Regions from separate parts of the Paraburkholderia sp. BGA-UO-ETr-F12 genome, predicted to be linked through region 2. Evidence: riboswitches for the same ligand, from Rfam matches in the RefSeq annotation. Region 2 holds a riboswitch; the other holds the start of a gene.
What was found. Region 2 has a riboswitch for glycine ahead of gcvT (glycine cleavage system aminomethyltransferase GcvT). Riboswitches for the same ligand answer to the same signal wherever they lie in the genome.

Region 1 (7,617 bases), on a different contig from region 2:
GACGAAACCGCCAGCAACAAGCTGACCGCCATCTACAAGGCCTCCGAGAAAACCTGGCTGGCCGAAACAATGGCCAGCGACGCCGACGGCGGCGAACTCTCGGTGGACGGCCGCGTGATGGAGATGCTGAGCGAGCACACGCTCGAAGGCTGGTTCGAAGGTTACGTGCTCACCGGCCGGCACGGACTGCTCGCTACCTATGAAGCGTTTGTCCACGTGATCGATTCGATGTTCAACCAGCACGCCAAGTGGCTGGAGAAAGCGAAGCGCGATCTCGGCTGGCGGCAACCGGTGCCGTCGATCAATCTGTTGATCACGTCGCTGGTATGGCGTCAGGATCACAATGGCTTCACGCACCAGGACCCGGGGTTTCTCGACGTCGTGACCAACAAAAGCCCGGACGTGGTGCGTATTTACCTGCCGCCGGACGCGAATTGCCTGTTGAGCGTCGCCGATCACTGCCTGCGCTCACGCGATTACGTCAACGTGATCGTGGCCGACAAGCAGCCGCATTTGCAGTATCTCGACATGGAGGCCGCGGTCACGCACTGCACCAAGGGCATCGGCATCTGGGATTGGGCGTCGACGGATCAGGGCGTCGAACCGGACGTGGTGATGGCCTGCGCCGGCGACATCGCGACCATGGAAGCGCTCGCCGCCGTGCAGATTCTTAAGGAGCACTTTCCCGAGTTGAAGATCCGTTTCGTCAACGTGGTCGATCTGTTCCGCCTGATGCCCGAACATGCGCATCCGCACGGCCTGTCCAGCCGCGATTTCGATTCGCTGTTCACCGCCAGCAAGCCGGTGATTTTCAACTTCCATTCGTACGCGTCGCTGGTGCACAAGCTCACGTACAACCGTACCAACCACGACAATCTGCACGTGCATGGCTATCGCGAGAAAGGCAACATCAACACGCCGCTCGAACTGGCGATCATCAACCAGGTCGACCGTTTCTCGCTGGCGATCGACGTGATCGACCGTGTGCCGGTGTTGCGCGGCGTCGGCGATCATGCGAAGGAATGGCTGCGTGGGCAGATCATCGAACATCTGGCTTATGCGCATGCCGAGGGCATCGATAAGGAAGAGATCCGCAACTGGACATGGAAAGGCTGAGCGAGGCGGCCCATGCATACTCAAGACGCCACCCGGGTTCCGACGATTCTGGTGCTGAACAGCGGTTCATCGTCGCTGAAGTTCGGGCTGTTTACCCACGCCGCGCACGCTGCACACGCGGGCGGCGATGAATCGTTGCTGCTCGCCGGCAGTGCGGAAGGAATTGGCCGTAGTGACGGCAGCTTGCGCATCACGTCGCCCGACGGCCGCGTGCTGGTTCAGCAGGAGCGCGTGCTGGAGTCGCAGACCGACGCGTTGCAGGTGCTCGCGCGCGTCCTTGCGGAGCACAAGCACCCGCGGCCGGCGGCGGTGGGGCATCGGGTGGTGCATGGCGGCCCGCACCTGCGGGCGCATCAGCGCTTGACACCGGAAGTGCGCCAGCGCTTGCAGGATGCCGTGCATTTCGCGCCTTTGCATATTCCGCCAGCGCTCGCCTTGATCGACGAGGCGTCCTCGATCTTCAGCGACGCGCAACATTTTGTCTGTTTCGACACGGCGTTTCATTCGACACTGCCGCCGCGTGCGGCGCAGCTCGCATTGCCGCGCCGCTATCTGGATGCGGGCGTGATTCGCTACGGTTTTCACGGCCTTTCGTACGAATCGCTGGTCACGCGGCTTGGTGCCGATTTGCCAGCGCGAGCGGTGTTCGCGCATCTGGGCAACGGTTCGAGTTTGTGTGCGCTGCAGAACGGCAAGTCCGTCGATACGTCGATGGGGCTGACGCCGACCGGCGGCGTGCCGATGGGCACACGCAGTGGCGATCTCGACCCAGGCGTGCTGCTGTATCTGATGCGCGTGGAACATCTCGATGCCGATGCACTGGAGACGCTGTTGAACCGCCAGAGCGGTCTGGCCGGTTACGCCGATGGCGAAAGCGATATGCAGGCGCTGGAGAAGCGCGCCGCGGCGGGGGATGCGAATGCGTCGCTGGCGCTGGAGGCGTTTGCTACCGCCGTGCGTAAGACGATCGGCGCTTATGCGGCCTTGCTGGGCGGGATCGACTTGCTGGTGTTCACGGGCGGCATCGGCGAGCACAGCGCGGAGATTCGCCGTCGCGTCTGTGATGGGCTCGCTTTCATGGGTCTGGTGGAGGGCGATCCGGCGGGGAAGGTGAGGGCGATTCACACCGAGGAGGAAAAGCAGATTGCACGGCATTGCCGGGCACTGCTGCAGGCTGGTTGATGCTATCCGGCCTTGATTCTGGTTCGATCGGTGACACCCGCGACGCCGAACAGGCGGGATACGTCTTCGAGCGCCGCGGTTTTCTGATGAACGTCCTGGAGTACACCTCGCAAGGTGACTCTGCCGCGCTCGACTTTTACTTTCACCTTATCCCTGGGGACGGCCGCGTCCCAGGAGAGCCGCCTCACGGCTTCCGCCGCGATCTGGTCATCGCTAAAGCGTGGGCTGCCGGTGCTGCGCACGGTGAGGCGGTCACGAGGCATGACGCTCTCCTGTTTGTTTCACTATCGGCGAATAGGCTCGGTGCACATCTCGTCCGAGCCCGGTATTAAGGCAGAAACTCGCGTAGTGCCGCAGTGCGTTCCGCAGTGCGCTCAATGGTGAGCGCACCTTTAATGTCATCGGCCGAACCAAGCCATGATGTTAACCTGGCTTTTCAGGCGCGCATTCTGGTAACGGCATGCCCGCGAGTGCGTGGGCCTATTCAATAACCCCGGCTACCGCCTGCGCCGTGGCTGCCGACAACGTCCAGCCCAGATGCCCGTGGCCGGTGTTGTAGAACACCCCACGCCGTTTGCCGCGGCCCACCTTCGGCAGCATGTTCGGCAACATCGGCCGCAAGCCCGCCCACGGAATCACGCGCGAAGTCGACACCTCGGGAAAATGCCGGCGCGTCCAGTCCACCAGCGGAGCGATCCGGTCCGAGCGGATATCGCGGTTAAAGCCGTTGATCTCCGCCGTGCCCGCCACGCGGAAACGATCGACGCCGAGCCGGCTCGTCACGATCTTCGCGCTGTCGTCGAGCAGGCTCACCCACGGCGCGCGCTGTTGGCTGACTTCATCGTCGAGGCAAACGGTGATCGAATAGCCCTTCACCGGATAGACGTTCACGTGATCGCCCAGCATCGCCGCAAAGTCGCGGCTCTTCACTCCCGCGCACACGACGATCCGCTCAAAGGCAAAACGCTGCGACTCGCCCTCGAGATTGACCGTCAGCGAAAACCGTCCTTCGGCCGGCTGCTCGATCGCTTTGATCTCGGCATCGTAATGAAACTCGACGCCGTGCCGCGCGCAGGCGTCGGCGAGGCCGCGTGTGAATTTATGAATGTCGCCGGTCGAGTCGGAGGGCGTGAAGAACCCGCCGAAAAAATCGCCATGCAGCGTAGGCTCGATCCGCTGCAACTCCGTGGCCGTCACCGGATTGCGATCGAGGCCGCCTTCGCGCAACAACGCATTCACCTTGTTCGCCGCGTCGAATTCCTCGCGGGTCTTGTAGATGTGCAGAATGCCGCGCCGCTCCAGATCGAAGTCGATCCCTTCGCGCTCGGCAATCGAAAACAGATGCTCGCGCGCCGCAATCGCGAGCCGGACGGTCTCGACCGTGTTCGCGCGGTAATGCGGAATCTGCCGCAGAAACTCACCCATCCACGAATACTTGTGCCACGTGGGCATGGGATTGAGCAGCAGCGGGGCGTCGCGCGTGAGCATCCAGCGCAGGCCCTTCAGTACGGTGGCGGCGCTGTTCCAGACTTCCGCATTGCTGGCGGACAACTGCCCGCCATTGGCGAACGAGGTCTCCATCGCAGCATAGCGATGACGCTCGAACACGGTGACGTGGTGGCCGCGCTGCGCGAGGGCGTGAGCAGTCGTGACGCCGGTAATGCCGGCGCCAATAATGGCGATTCGTGACATGACATGATCCAGAGTAGTTGGGCATCACCGGTGTCGATTTCGTGTCGAAACCGGCGTCGATGCCCCATCTGTCCATGTACCTGAGAGTTTCTTCCCGCGAGCAGAGGAGCGCGATCTAGGCGCCATGCCGGGAATCCCCTTCGGTGGGCGCGCACGGCGCCGCTCTCCAGATGTTCCTGCTGCGCGGTCCTTTTGCCTGAGAGTTTCCGGGGCGGTTGCTCCGTCGGCGTCGTCACAAGCCTCTGACGATCTCTCCCGCACTGCATTGCAGAACTGCTCGACAATACCGGGCAAAAAATTTCGCCGCAAGTGTTTCGTGCGATGCAGCGCCCAATCGATCCGCCGAGCACTTGCGCCGGGCAGGCTGAAAAGCCCCATCGGCAGGACGGCGATTGGGGTTGGCGGGGGCGACATCGGCTATGACATCGGCTATATTCGGCGGCATAGTGCCCGCCTTCAATCGCCAGAGGAGCCGCCGTGCCCACTGCTACAACGTTGCTCGCCTTCGCGCTGGTCTCACTCGGCATGGTGCTTACGCCGGGTCCGAACATGATCTACCTGATCTCGCGATCGCTCTGCCAGGGGCGGCGCGCCGGGCTCGTGTCACTCGGCGGCGTCGCGCTCGGCTACGTGTTCTATATGTTTTGTGCCGCATTCGGTATCACGGCGCTGCTGTTGACGGTGCCTTATGCCTACGACGCGCTGCGTTTCGGCGGCGCGCTTTACCTGCTGTATCTGGCCTGGCAGGCGGTCAAGCCGGGCGGGCGCTCACCGTTCCAGGTGCGCGACCTGCCGCACGACAGCCGCCGCAAGCTGTTTACGATGGGCCTCGTCACGAACCTCGCGAATCCGAAGATCGCGGTCATGTACCTGTCGCTGCTGCCGCAGTTCATTTCGCCGGGGCACGGCAGCGTGCTGTCGCAATCGATCGCGCTCGGCTGCGTGCAGATCGTCATTGCGGTCACGGTCAATGCCTTGATTGCCAGCATGGCGGGTTCGATCGCCGGCTTTCTCGCCGGGCGGCCGGTGTGGCTGCTGGTGCAACGCTGGCTGATGGGCACCGTGCTCGCCGGCCTGGCCGTGCGGATCGCGTTCGACGCGCGCCGTTAAATCACGCGCTGAAGACTCGCGTGAGTCTTCAGCGCTGTCCTGCGCGCCGGCTCGTCACAACGCCTTGTACATGATGGTGGTCGAGTCGAGCCGCTCTTCCTGCGTGTCGCGGCAAAACTGCGGGATCACACCGGCCGTTTGATAACCCAGCGCGGCGTAAAGCGGCTCCGCTTTGTCGCCGGTGCGCGTATCGAGCGTCAGCAGGCTGCGCTGCAGTTGCAGCGCACGGCGCTCCAGCTCCGCCATCAGCGCTTTGGCAATGCCCTGGCGGCGAAACGCCGGGTGAACCAGCAGCTTGCGCACTTCGGCGCGATGGCGTTGATTCGGCATCGTGTCGTAATTGAGTTGCACGGTGCCCGCGATCGACTCGCCATGACGCGCGACGAACAAGACCAGCGCGCCCCCGCGCAGCGACGGCAACACCTTGCCGCTCCAGAATGCCTCACTCTCCGCCACGCTGTGCGGCAACACAAAGCCCACGCTCGCGCCGTCATGGACGCAGGCACGCAGCAGCGCGCCGAGTTCGGGCAGATGCCGGACGAGGTCGTCGGCGGAGAAGGTCGTGATGATGGGCGCGCTCATGGTAGCTGGAACTCAGACGATGAAGAGGATGTAGCGGGCCGCGCTGTGCGCGGGCGTGGCGAAAGCACTGGGGCCGAATAACTGATAGCGCAGACAGTCACCGGCTTGCAGGTCGTGACTGCGGCCGTCGACGGTGATCTGCAATTGCCCTTCGAGCAGGATCAGATGATGTTCGAGGCCGGCTCGCGGCGATGCGTCGTAATCGATTCGCGCGCCAGCATCGAGTTCGCATTCCAGCGCCTCGCCGCTCAGCGCCTGAGCCGGTGGCGACACGGAGCGGCGCCGGAAGCCGATGCTCGCGTCGGTCCAGACGGCCTGCGCATTGCGCGGCACCAGCGGCGCGAAGTCTTCTTCGACCATGTGCATGAGGCGCGACATCGGCAAGCCGTAGGCGACGCACAGCTTGCCCAGCACGCTGGCCGTGGGGCTCACGGCGGCGTTTTCGAGGCGGGACAGCGTGGCGCGGCTGACGTTGCTGAGTTTCGCGAGATCGTCGAGGGACCAGTTGCGCTCGGCGCGCAGCGCTCGCAGACGCTGGGCAATGCGGCGGTCGATGGCGTTGTCGTCGGAGAGTGTGTTTTCCATATTCGGGAAATTATCTCCAATGTGGGAATTCGTCAACGAGAAAAAAACACCCGAGGGACGCGAACGCGTTCAGACGGCCGGGGCATCGCAGAGATTCGTACACCCCGCGCGGCCTGGGCGTTTATGATGGTGCCCACCAACTAAAACCCGCCGCCCGGTTGCGCAACGGGGCTGTGCATCGATCACGCACACTGTCCACGAGACCCGGCGGCGCTTGCCGCGACATCCTCTATGAACTCCACTCCCGACGCTGTTTCCCGCCCCTCCATCCGCGCGTTGACCTTGCTTGAAGGGCGCGTGCTCGGCGTGCTGGTCGAAAAGCAGCACACCGTGCCGGACAGCTATCCGCTTTCGCTGAACGCACTGACCTTGGGCTGCAACCAGAAGACCGGCCGATCGCCCGTGATCAACGCGACCGAAGCCGAAGTGCTGACCGCCGTCGATGGCCTGAAGCGCCTGAGCCTCGTAATGGAAGGCAGCAGCAGCCGCGTGCCGCGCTTCGAGCACAACATGAATCGTGTCCTGGGCTTGCCGAGTCAGTCGGCGGCCTTGCTGACCACCTTGCTGCTGCGCGGTCCGCAGACCGCCGCCGAGTTGCGCCTGAACAGCGCGCGCCTGCATGGATTCGCCGATATTTCGTCGGTCGAGGCGTTTCTCGACGAACTGGCGGCCAACGATCCGCCGCGCGTGGTGAAACTGGCCCGCACACCGGGCGAACGCGAAAACCGCTGGATGCATCTGCTATGCGGCGAAGTCAGCGCGAGTGAGCTCGCGCAACCGGGCGGGGAAGACGAGGTGGTGCCGCTGTCGGCGTTCGAGGCGGTAAAAGCCGAGCAGAAACGGCTTGCCGACGAGTTGAGCCGGCTTCAGGCGGTGGTGCGGCGCATGGCCGCTGAACTGGGCATCGAAATCGATGAAGCGTCCGGCGCGGAAGACTGAAGTCCGCTTGGCTGCTCGTGTGCTGCTCGCGCGCTGCGCGTGAGCGCGCGAGCAGCCGGAAACTAGAACTTGTAGTTCACCGAAGCGAGCGTATTGAGCTCGGATCTTTTTTCGGTAATCGGGCTATTGGCCGCGTCGTGTTCCAGCCGCCCGAAAGTCGCGGAAACCGAGCCATTCCAGTGTTTGGAAAAGTCGTACGTCACCATGGCGTTCATGTGGATGTCCCGTACGCCGGCGCTGGTGCTATACGTAGGCAATCCCGAGGCCGCGCTCTGCTGTCCGGATACGCCGAAGAAAGTCCGGGTATAAGTCCCGTTCGCCCACGTAAAGCCCGGGCCCACGGAAAACAGCCAGCCGCCAACCGGCGCGGACGCCACGAAATCCGTGCTGACCGTAGTCCCCTGGTGATGG
Region 2 (7,617 bases):
CGCCGGAAACGCGATGTTCGACGTCGCGAGCGAAATGGTAAGCACGGCATCGGGAGCAAAGGCTTCGGCGATGCGCTCGACCCGCGTGTTGTCTTTCGCGTCGACGTAGGTTTCGAGAGCGCGGCGATAGTGCGCGGGCGGCGGCGTGGGCATGCGAGCGATCTCCAATTGGCACCCGCTCGACATCCGGCCGACATCGAGTCAGCGGGCCGCACCACTGTAGCGTGCCTGCGCGGAAAACCGCGGATGCACCCGCCGCCCGCAAGGTCTTACTTCACGGCTTCTGCAACAGCGCCTTCAAACTCGCGAGCCGGTCTTTCGGCGACATCGGCGCCTCTTCCGGCGTCGGTGGCGGTGCATCGTCGAGCAGCATCTCGGGGATAAAGCGCGACGGCTCGCACACCACGGTTTCGCGCGCCCGCTTACGCTTCTTGCACCAGTTCAGATGCAGACTGCGCTGCGCCCGTGTGATCGCGACGTACATCAAACGCCGCTCTTCCTCGATGCGCGCGTCGTCGATCGGCTCGTCGTCCGGGCCACCACGGTGCGGCATGATGCCTTCTTCGACACCCACCAGAAACACGTGCGGATACTCCAGCCCCTTCGACGCGTGCACGGTCGAAAGCCGCACCGCGTCCGGATCTTCTTCGCGGCCTTCGAGCATCGACATCAGCGCGACGGTCTGGATCAGGCCGAGCAGATTCTTGCCGGTGTCGCCGAGGCCGTCGGCCGTGTCGTAGCCGGTAGCCTCACTGTTTTCCGAACCCTCCGGCTCGGCCTTGGTGCCTTTGCGCTTCAACCACTCCATGAACTCGAGCACGTTCTGCCACTTGGACTGCGCCTGACGTTCGTCGAACGCGTCGTACAGATAGGCTTCGTAGTGGATCGCGTCCATCAGCTCGTCGAGCAGCGGGCCGGCCGCATCCTTCTCGGCGCGGTCGGTGAGCCGCTGCATGAAGTCGCAGAACACGCGCATCGGTTCGATCTGACGCGGCGACAAGCGGGCTTCAATGCCGCCCATATAAACCGCTTCGAATAGCGACACTTTTGCCTGACCCGCAAACGAGCCGAGCGCTTCGAGCGTCGTATTGCCGACACCGCGGCGCGGCGTGGTGATCGCGCGGATGAACGCGGGGTCGTCGTTTGCGTTGGCGATCAGGCGCAAATACGCGCAGATGTCCTTGATCTCGGCTTTGTCGAAAAACGACTGCCCGCCCGACAGCACATACGGAATCCGTTCACGACGCAGCACCTGTTCGAAGATACGCGCCTGAAAGTTGCCGCGATACAGGATCGCGTAGTCGCGAAAATTCGCACGCCGCTCGAACTTGTGCGCGGACAGGCGAAACACCACAGATTCGGCCTCGTGCTCTTCGTCGTTGCAAGCCGTGACGGTGATCGTGTCGCCCATGCCGTGTTCGGACCACAGCTTCTTTTCGAACAGCTTCGGATTGTTCGCGATCACGTTGTTCGCGGCGGTGAGAATACGTACCGTCGAGCGGTAGTTCTGCTCGAGCTTGATCAGATGCAGCTTCGGAAAATCCTTGCTGAGCTGACCGAGATTTTCGAGCGTCGCGCCGCGCCAGCCGTAAATCGCCTGATCGTCGTCGCCGACCGCCGTGAACGCCGCGCGCCTGCCGGCCAGCAGTTTCACCAGTTCGTACTGACACGCATTGGTGTCCTGATACTCGTCGATCAATAGATAGCGCAGCTTGTTCTGCCAGCGGTCGCGCACCTGCTCGTTCTTTTCGAAGAGTTCGGCGGGCAGACGGATCAGGTCGTCGAAGTCGACCGCCTGATACGCATGCAGCGTCGCCACGTAATTGCGGTAGACGATCGCGGCCTGGTGTTCATCTTCATTCGCGGCAATCGCGATCGCCTGCTCCGGCATGATCATGCCGTTCTTCCACAGCGAAATGATCGACTGGATCTTGCGGATGAAGCCCTTGTCCGTCGAGCCGACCTGCTCCTGAATCATGCCGAAGCAATCGTCCGAATCCATGATCGAGAACTGCGGCTTCAAACCGACGTGTTCCGCTTCCTGCCGCAGAATCTGCACGCCGAGCGAGTGGAAGGTACAGACCGTCAACTGGTTGACGGGCACTTTGCGGCCTTCCTTGCCGGGCGTGGTGAGCGTCTTGCCCTCGAGCAGCTTGCCCACGCGCTCGCGCATTTCCAACGCGGCCTTGTTCGTGAACGTGACGGCGGCGATATGGCGCGGCTCGAAGCCCTTGGCCTCGATCAGGTGCGCGATTTTCTGCGTGATCACGCGCGTCTTGCCGCTGCCGGCGCCGGCGAGCACGAGACACGGACCGTCAAGATAACGGACCGCTTCATTTTGAGCGGGGTTCAGGCCTGCGGACATCGTCTGTGGATGGGTAATGCGGTTGAGGGCGCTTAGGTGCGGAATCGCGAGACCGAAGGCCCGGGGGCATGCTGCGCGGGGCCGGCGGCTGGAACGGCGCCGCTTGTGCCGCGGGGTTCCGGCTCGCCGCGCCTGCGCGCGAGAGCAGCGATGTTAACACGGATAAATGACGCGGATGAACGTGACAGACTGGAAATGGACGAGCAAAACCAGCGCGCTGCGTCCGACGGCCGGGTGGCGGCGGGATGGCGACCCCAACGCCATGCCGAGGCCTGGCTTGAACAGCCTGATGACAGATATCCCTGACAGGGGCCTGCGGCAACGCTGACAGTCCGTCTTCGAGACATGCCACAATTACAGTGTTGCGCGCCGTCGCCGCGGTGGCAAAACGGCGCGCCGTTTCTGCAGGAAGACACGCATGTCCGCATCGCTGAAGATTGGATTGATGGGTTACGGTTTTGCTGGCGCGACCTTTCATGCGCCGGTAATCGAGCACTGCGGGCGGGCGAGCGTCGCGGCCATCGCGACGAGCCACCCCGAGCGAGCACAGGCCGATTACCCGCACGCAAAGGTGGTGGCCGATCTCGACGCCCTGCTGGCGCTCGACGAAATCGACTGTATCGTCATCGCGACGCCCAATGACACGCATTTCGACCTGGCGCGCCGCACGCTGGAAGCGGGCAAGCACGTGGTGGTCGACAAGCCGGTCACGCTAAGCGCGGCGGATGCCCATACGCTCGCCAACATCGCACTCGCCCGCAGCAAGCGCTTCGTGCCCTTTCATAACCGCCGCTGGGACGGTGATTTTCTGACCGTCCGTGATCTGCTGGCCAGCAGGGAATTAGGGCGCATCACGCAATACGAATCGCATTTCGACCGCTTCCGCCCGGAAGTCAAGCAGCGTTGGCGCGAGGAAGCGTCGCGCGGCGGCGGCTTGCTGTTCGATCTCGGCCCGCACCTGATCGATCAGGCATTGGCATTGTTCGGCGCGCCGCAGACCGTGTTCGCGACGGTTCGCACGCACCGCGACCAGGCCAGCGCGCCCGACTATGTGCATATTCAACTTGGATACGGTGAGTTCGAGGTGGTACTGCATGCCAGCGCGTTGACCGCTCTGGCTGCGCCGAGGTTCACGATTCACGGCACGCAGGGAAGCTACGTGAAGTACGGTCTCGACACGCAGGAAGATCAGTTGAAAGCAGGCCTGCGGCCTGGCGACGAGGGATTCGGTGCCGGCAATGCGGCGGGCGTACTGCGCGTGCTCGAAGGCGGTCAGGAAGTGGAGCGGGAGGTGCCTACGCGCAATGGGGATTACGTCGGTTTCTATATTGCTTTGGCGGATGCCATCCAGAATGGCGTGAAATTTCCAGTCAGCGCTCAGGACGCAGTCGACGTGATGACGATCATCGAGCTTGCTGCCCGGAGTTCGGAAGAGGGAGTCCGGCTGCCGTTCGAGCGTATTCGCTGAGTTTTTTGCGTACGTTACAGGGCACTTACAAGGCACTTGCCTGCCTTTCGGATTGTCCGGCGGTGGCACGCGAACACCGCCGCCGTCCGGCGCAACACACCTGTCAATCCCGAAAGGAACATAACGTTACAAATAACCCTTTCTTCGCGGTCAGCGTAAATCGCCGGCAATCCGTTGCTACCCCAGTAGCACCAACACAAAACGACAACGACTTCTGGAGAGTCCATGCCCCGTATCGCCCGCGCAGTAGCAGCATGCGCATTGCTCAGCTCTCTCGCCGCCTGCGTGGTGGCGCCCCAGCAACCCGCGCCGGCGCCGCGCCCCAACCCGCAGCAGATCGCGGATGAGCGCCTCCATCAAGTCAATGGCCGCATCGACAACCTGAGCCGTCGCATTGACGCTCACGTCAACCAAGGCTATTACCCGCCCCCGCAAGGCGGCGCATTGCACCACCGTCTCGACGTGATCCGCCAGGAAGCGCACGATATGGCGGCGCAACACGGCGGTGGTCTGTCCAGCGACGAGCAGCGCGTGCTGAACCAGGAACTGGACAACGCGGCACACGCCATCGGCGAATAATCGCGCCGGTTCAGGCACTGAAGCAAAGAAGCGCGGGCATTGCGTCCCGCGCTTTTTTTTGACCTCGACGAACCCGCAGGGCCGTCCCCCGTGCCCGTTGCGGGCCTTTATTTGACAAGCCCCCGGCCCTCGCGTACATTCGCCGCACGCGTCGGGAGAGCGTGCTGGCCGCAGAAATTCGCAGGCCGCGCCGCCGAAGGGGCACACCCACAAACTCTCAGGCAAAAGGACCGGCCGCGTCGAAAAACCCGCGTCAATGCAGCATCGAGACATCGGTTTTTCGCACTCTGGAGAGCGGCAGTAGCCGTCTGCATCGTTTATAGCGGTGCGGATTCCGGCAAGCTGCCCACCGAAGGGGCGCGCGTTTCACCGTAGCGATCACGGCTTCACATCGCACGGCAGCGCAATCTCTCAGGTATCGAGGACAGAGGGGTCATGCAACGCAAACCGCTCGCAGCCGGCAGGCCGCGAGGCGTAGCGCCGCATGGCCTTTTTGTTTCGCGAGACGCCCGAGGCCCCATGACCGAACTTAAACACACCCCGCTCAACGCCACCCATCGTGCGCTCAACGCCCGCATGGTCGATTTCGGCGGCTGGGACATGCCCGTCAATTACGGCTCGCAGATCGACGAACACCGCGCCGTGCGTACCGACGCCGGCATGTTCGACGTCTCGCACATGTGCGTCGTCGATTTCACCGGTGAGCGCGTACGCGCCTTCTTCGAATACGCGCTGGCCAATAACGTCGCCAAGCTGCAAACGCCGGGCCGCGCGCTCTACTCCTGTCTGCTCAACCCGAATGGTGGCGTGATCGACGATCTGATCGTCTATTACTTCAGCGAGACGCACTTCCGGCTGGTCGTCAACGCCGGCACCGCCGAAAAAGACGTCGCCTGGTTCAACAAGCTCAACGCCGAAGGCGGCTACGGTCTGACCATTACACCGCGCCGCGATCTGGCGATCGTCGCCGTGCAGGGCCCGAATGCGCGCCACAAGGTCTGGCAAGTCGCGCCGTCCAGCCGCACCGCGACCGAACTCCTCAAGCCGTTTAACGCTGCGATCGTCGACAACACGCCGTTTGGCGAATTGATGATCGCCCGCACCGGCTACACCGGCGAAGACGGCTTTGAAATCGTCCTGCCCGCCACGTCCGTCTGCGAGTTTTGGGACGCCTTGGCGCGTCAGGGCGTGCGCCCCGCCGGCCTCGGCGCGCGCGACACGCTGCGCCTCGAAGCCGGTATGAATCTGTACGGCCAGGATATGGACGACAACGTCTCGCCGCTCGACGCCGGCCTCGCCTGGACCGTCGATCTGAGCTCGCCGCGCGACTTCGTCGGCCGGAGCAAGCTGGAAGCCGACGGCTCGCAAGCCGCGTTCGTCGGACTGATCCTGCTGAAGGAAAACGGCAAGGCGGCAGGCGTGCTGCGTGCTCATCAGAACGTCGTCACGCCGCATGGCGAGGGCGAAATCACCAGCGGTACGTTTTCCCCCACGATGCAGGAATCGATCGCCTTTGCGCGCGTGCCGAAGGGCGTGCAGCCGGGCGACACCGTTCACGTTCAGATTCGTGACAAAAACGTCCCTGCAAGCGTGGTAAAACTGCCGTTCGTGCGCAACGGCAAGGTGCTCGCGGTTTAAGCAGCCGGCGCGTGCGTCACCACTTTGAAACACCACCAAATCACACCGCATAGGAGCATCCGATGAGCATCCCGGCCGATCTGAAATACACCGAATCGCACGAGTGGGTCCGCACCGAAGCGGACGGCACGCTGACGGTCGGCATTACCGACCACGCGCAGGAAGCGCTCGGCGACATCGTCTTCTTCGAAGTCCAGGAACTGGGCAAGACCGTTGACGCCGGCGACACCGTCGCCGTGATCGAGTCAGTGAAAGCCGCCTCCGATATTTACGCACCGGTCGCGGGCGAAATCATCGAAGCGAACCCGGCGGTTGCCGATACGCCGGATGGCGTCAACAGCGCGCCGTACGAAAACTGGCTCTTCAAGATCAAGCCGGCTGCGGGCGCATCGCTGGACCGCCTGATCGACGCGGATGCTTACTCGAAGTCGATCGGCGCCTGATTCACCGTACGTTGCACCTTTACGTTTAAACCCGACAGGCGCGGCGCGTCCGATTCAACCGTCGAACGGACGCCCGCACCGGCAGGAACACCTCATGAAGCTCGAACACCCGGATCGTCTGATGAACCGCACTCCTCTCTCGCTCGCCGCGCTCGAAGTGCATGACGCCTTCGCAGAACGGCACATCGGCCCGGATTCGGCCGACCAGCAGGCCATGCTCGAAGCCCTCGGCTTCGCGTCGCGCGCCGCGCTGATCGACGCCGTGATTCCGAAGACGATCCGCCGGGCCGAAACGCTACCGCTCGGCCCCTTCGTGCAACCGAAGAGCGAAGCGGAAGCGCTCGCCGCGCTGCGCGAGCTGGCAGACAAGAACCAGGTGTTCCGCTCATACATCGGGCAAGGCTATTACAACGCGCACACGCCGGCGGTGATCCTGCGTAACGTGCTCGAAAACCCGGCGTGGTACACCGCGTATACGCCGTACCAGCCGGAAATCTCGCAGGGTCGTCTGGAAGCGCTGCTGAACTTCCAGCAGATGATCGTCGACCTGACGGGTCTGGCGATTTCGAACGCGTCGCTGCTCGATGAAGCGACCGCCGCGGCCGAAGCGATGACGCTGCTGCAACGCGTCGGCAAGCCGAAGTCGAACGTGTTTTATGTCGCCGACGATGTGCTGCCGCAAACCATCGAAGTGGTGAAAACACGCGCCACGCCGGTCGGCATCGAAGTGAAAGTGGGCCCGGCCGCGGACGCCGCGAACGCGAATGCGTTCGGCGTGCTGCTGCAATATCCAGGCGTCAACGGCGACGTGTGCGACTACCGCGCACTCGCTGACGCGATCCACGCAGCGGGCGGCCACGTGGTGGTCGCCGCCGATCTGCTCGCGCTGACCGTTCTGACGCCGCCGGGTGAGTGGGGCGCGGACGTAGCCGTCGGCAACACACAGCGTTTCGGCGTGCCGGTCGGTTTCGGCGGCCCGCACGCGGCTTACCTCGCCGTACGCGACGAATTCAAGCGCCAGATGCCGGGCCGTCTCGTCGGCGTGACGGTCGACGCGCAAGGCAATCCGGCATTGCGTCTCGCGCTGCAAACGCGTGAACAACATATCCGCCGCGAAAAAGCGA

Region 1: another riboswitch for glycine. It lies ahead of AC57B6_RS19955 (D-amino acid dehydrogenase); the one in region 2 lies ahead of gcvT (glycine cleavage system aminomethyltransferase GcvT).

Annotation. Positions count from the first base shown of each region.
Region 1 is NZ_JCAQOZ010000046.1:150,312-157,928, reverse strand. It holds gene AC57B6_RS19970 (phosphoketolase family protein) at 1-1,116, shown strand, start outside; gene AC57B6_RS19965 (acetate/propionate family kinase) at 1,129-2,298, shown strand; gene AC57B6_RS19960 (BON domain-containing protein) at 2,301-2,561, opposite strand; gene AC57B6_RS19955 (D-amino acid dehydrogenase) at 2,779-3,990, opposite strand; glycine riboswitch at 4,165-4,258, opposite strand; gene AC57B6_RS19950 (LysE family translocator) at 4,468-5,100, shown strand; gene AC57B6_RS19945 (GNAT family N-acetyltransferase) at 5,155-5,682, opposite strand; gene AC57B6_RS19940 (helix-turn-helix domain-containing protein) at 5,695-6,267, opposite strand; gene AC57B6_RS19935 (YceH family protein) at 6,499-7,206, shown strand; gene AC57B6_RS19930 (MipA/OmpV family protein) at 7,269-7,617, opposite strand, start outside.
Region 2 is NZ_JCAQOZ010000032.1:118,731-126,347, forward strand. It holds gene AC57B6_RS15665 (hypothetical protein) at 1-153, opposite strand, end outside; gene AC57B6_RS15670 (UvrD-helicase domain-containing protein) at 275-2,365, opposite strand; gene AC57B6_RS15675 (oxidoreductase) at 2,784-3,833, shown strand; gene AC57B6_RS15680 (hypothetical protein) at 4,059-4,412, shown strand; glycine riboswitch at 4,555-4,656, shown strand; glycine riboswitch at 4,690-4,850, shown strand; gene gcvT (glycine cleavage system aminomethyltransferase GcvT) at 4,932-6,050, shown strand; gene gcvH (glycine cleavage system protein GcvH) at 6,113-6,493, shown strand; gene gcvP (aminomethyl-transferring glycine dehydrogenase) at 6,588-7,617, shown strand, end outside.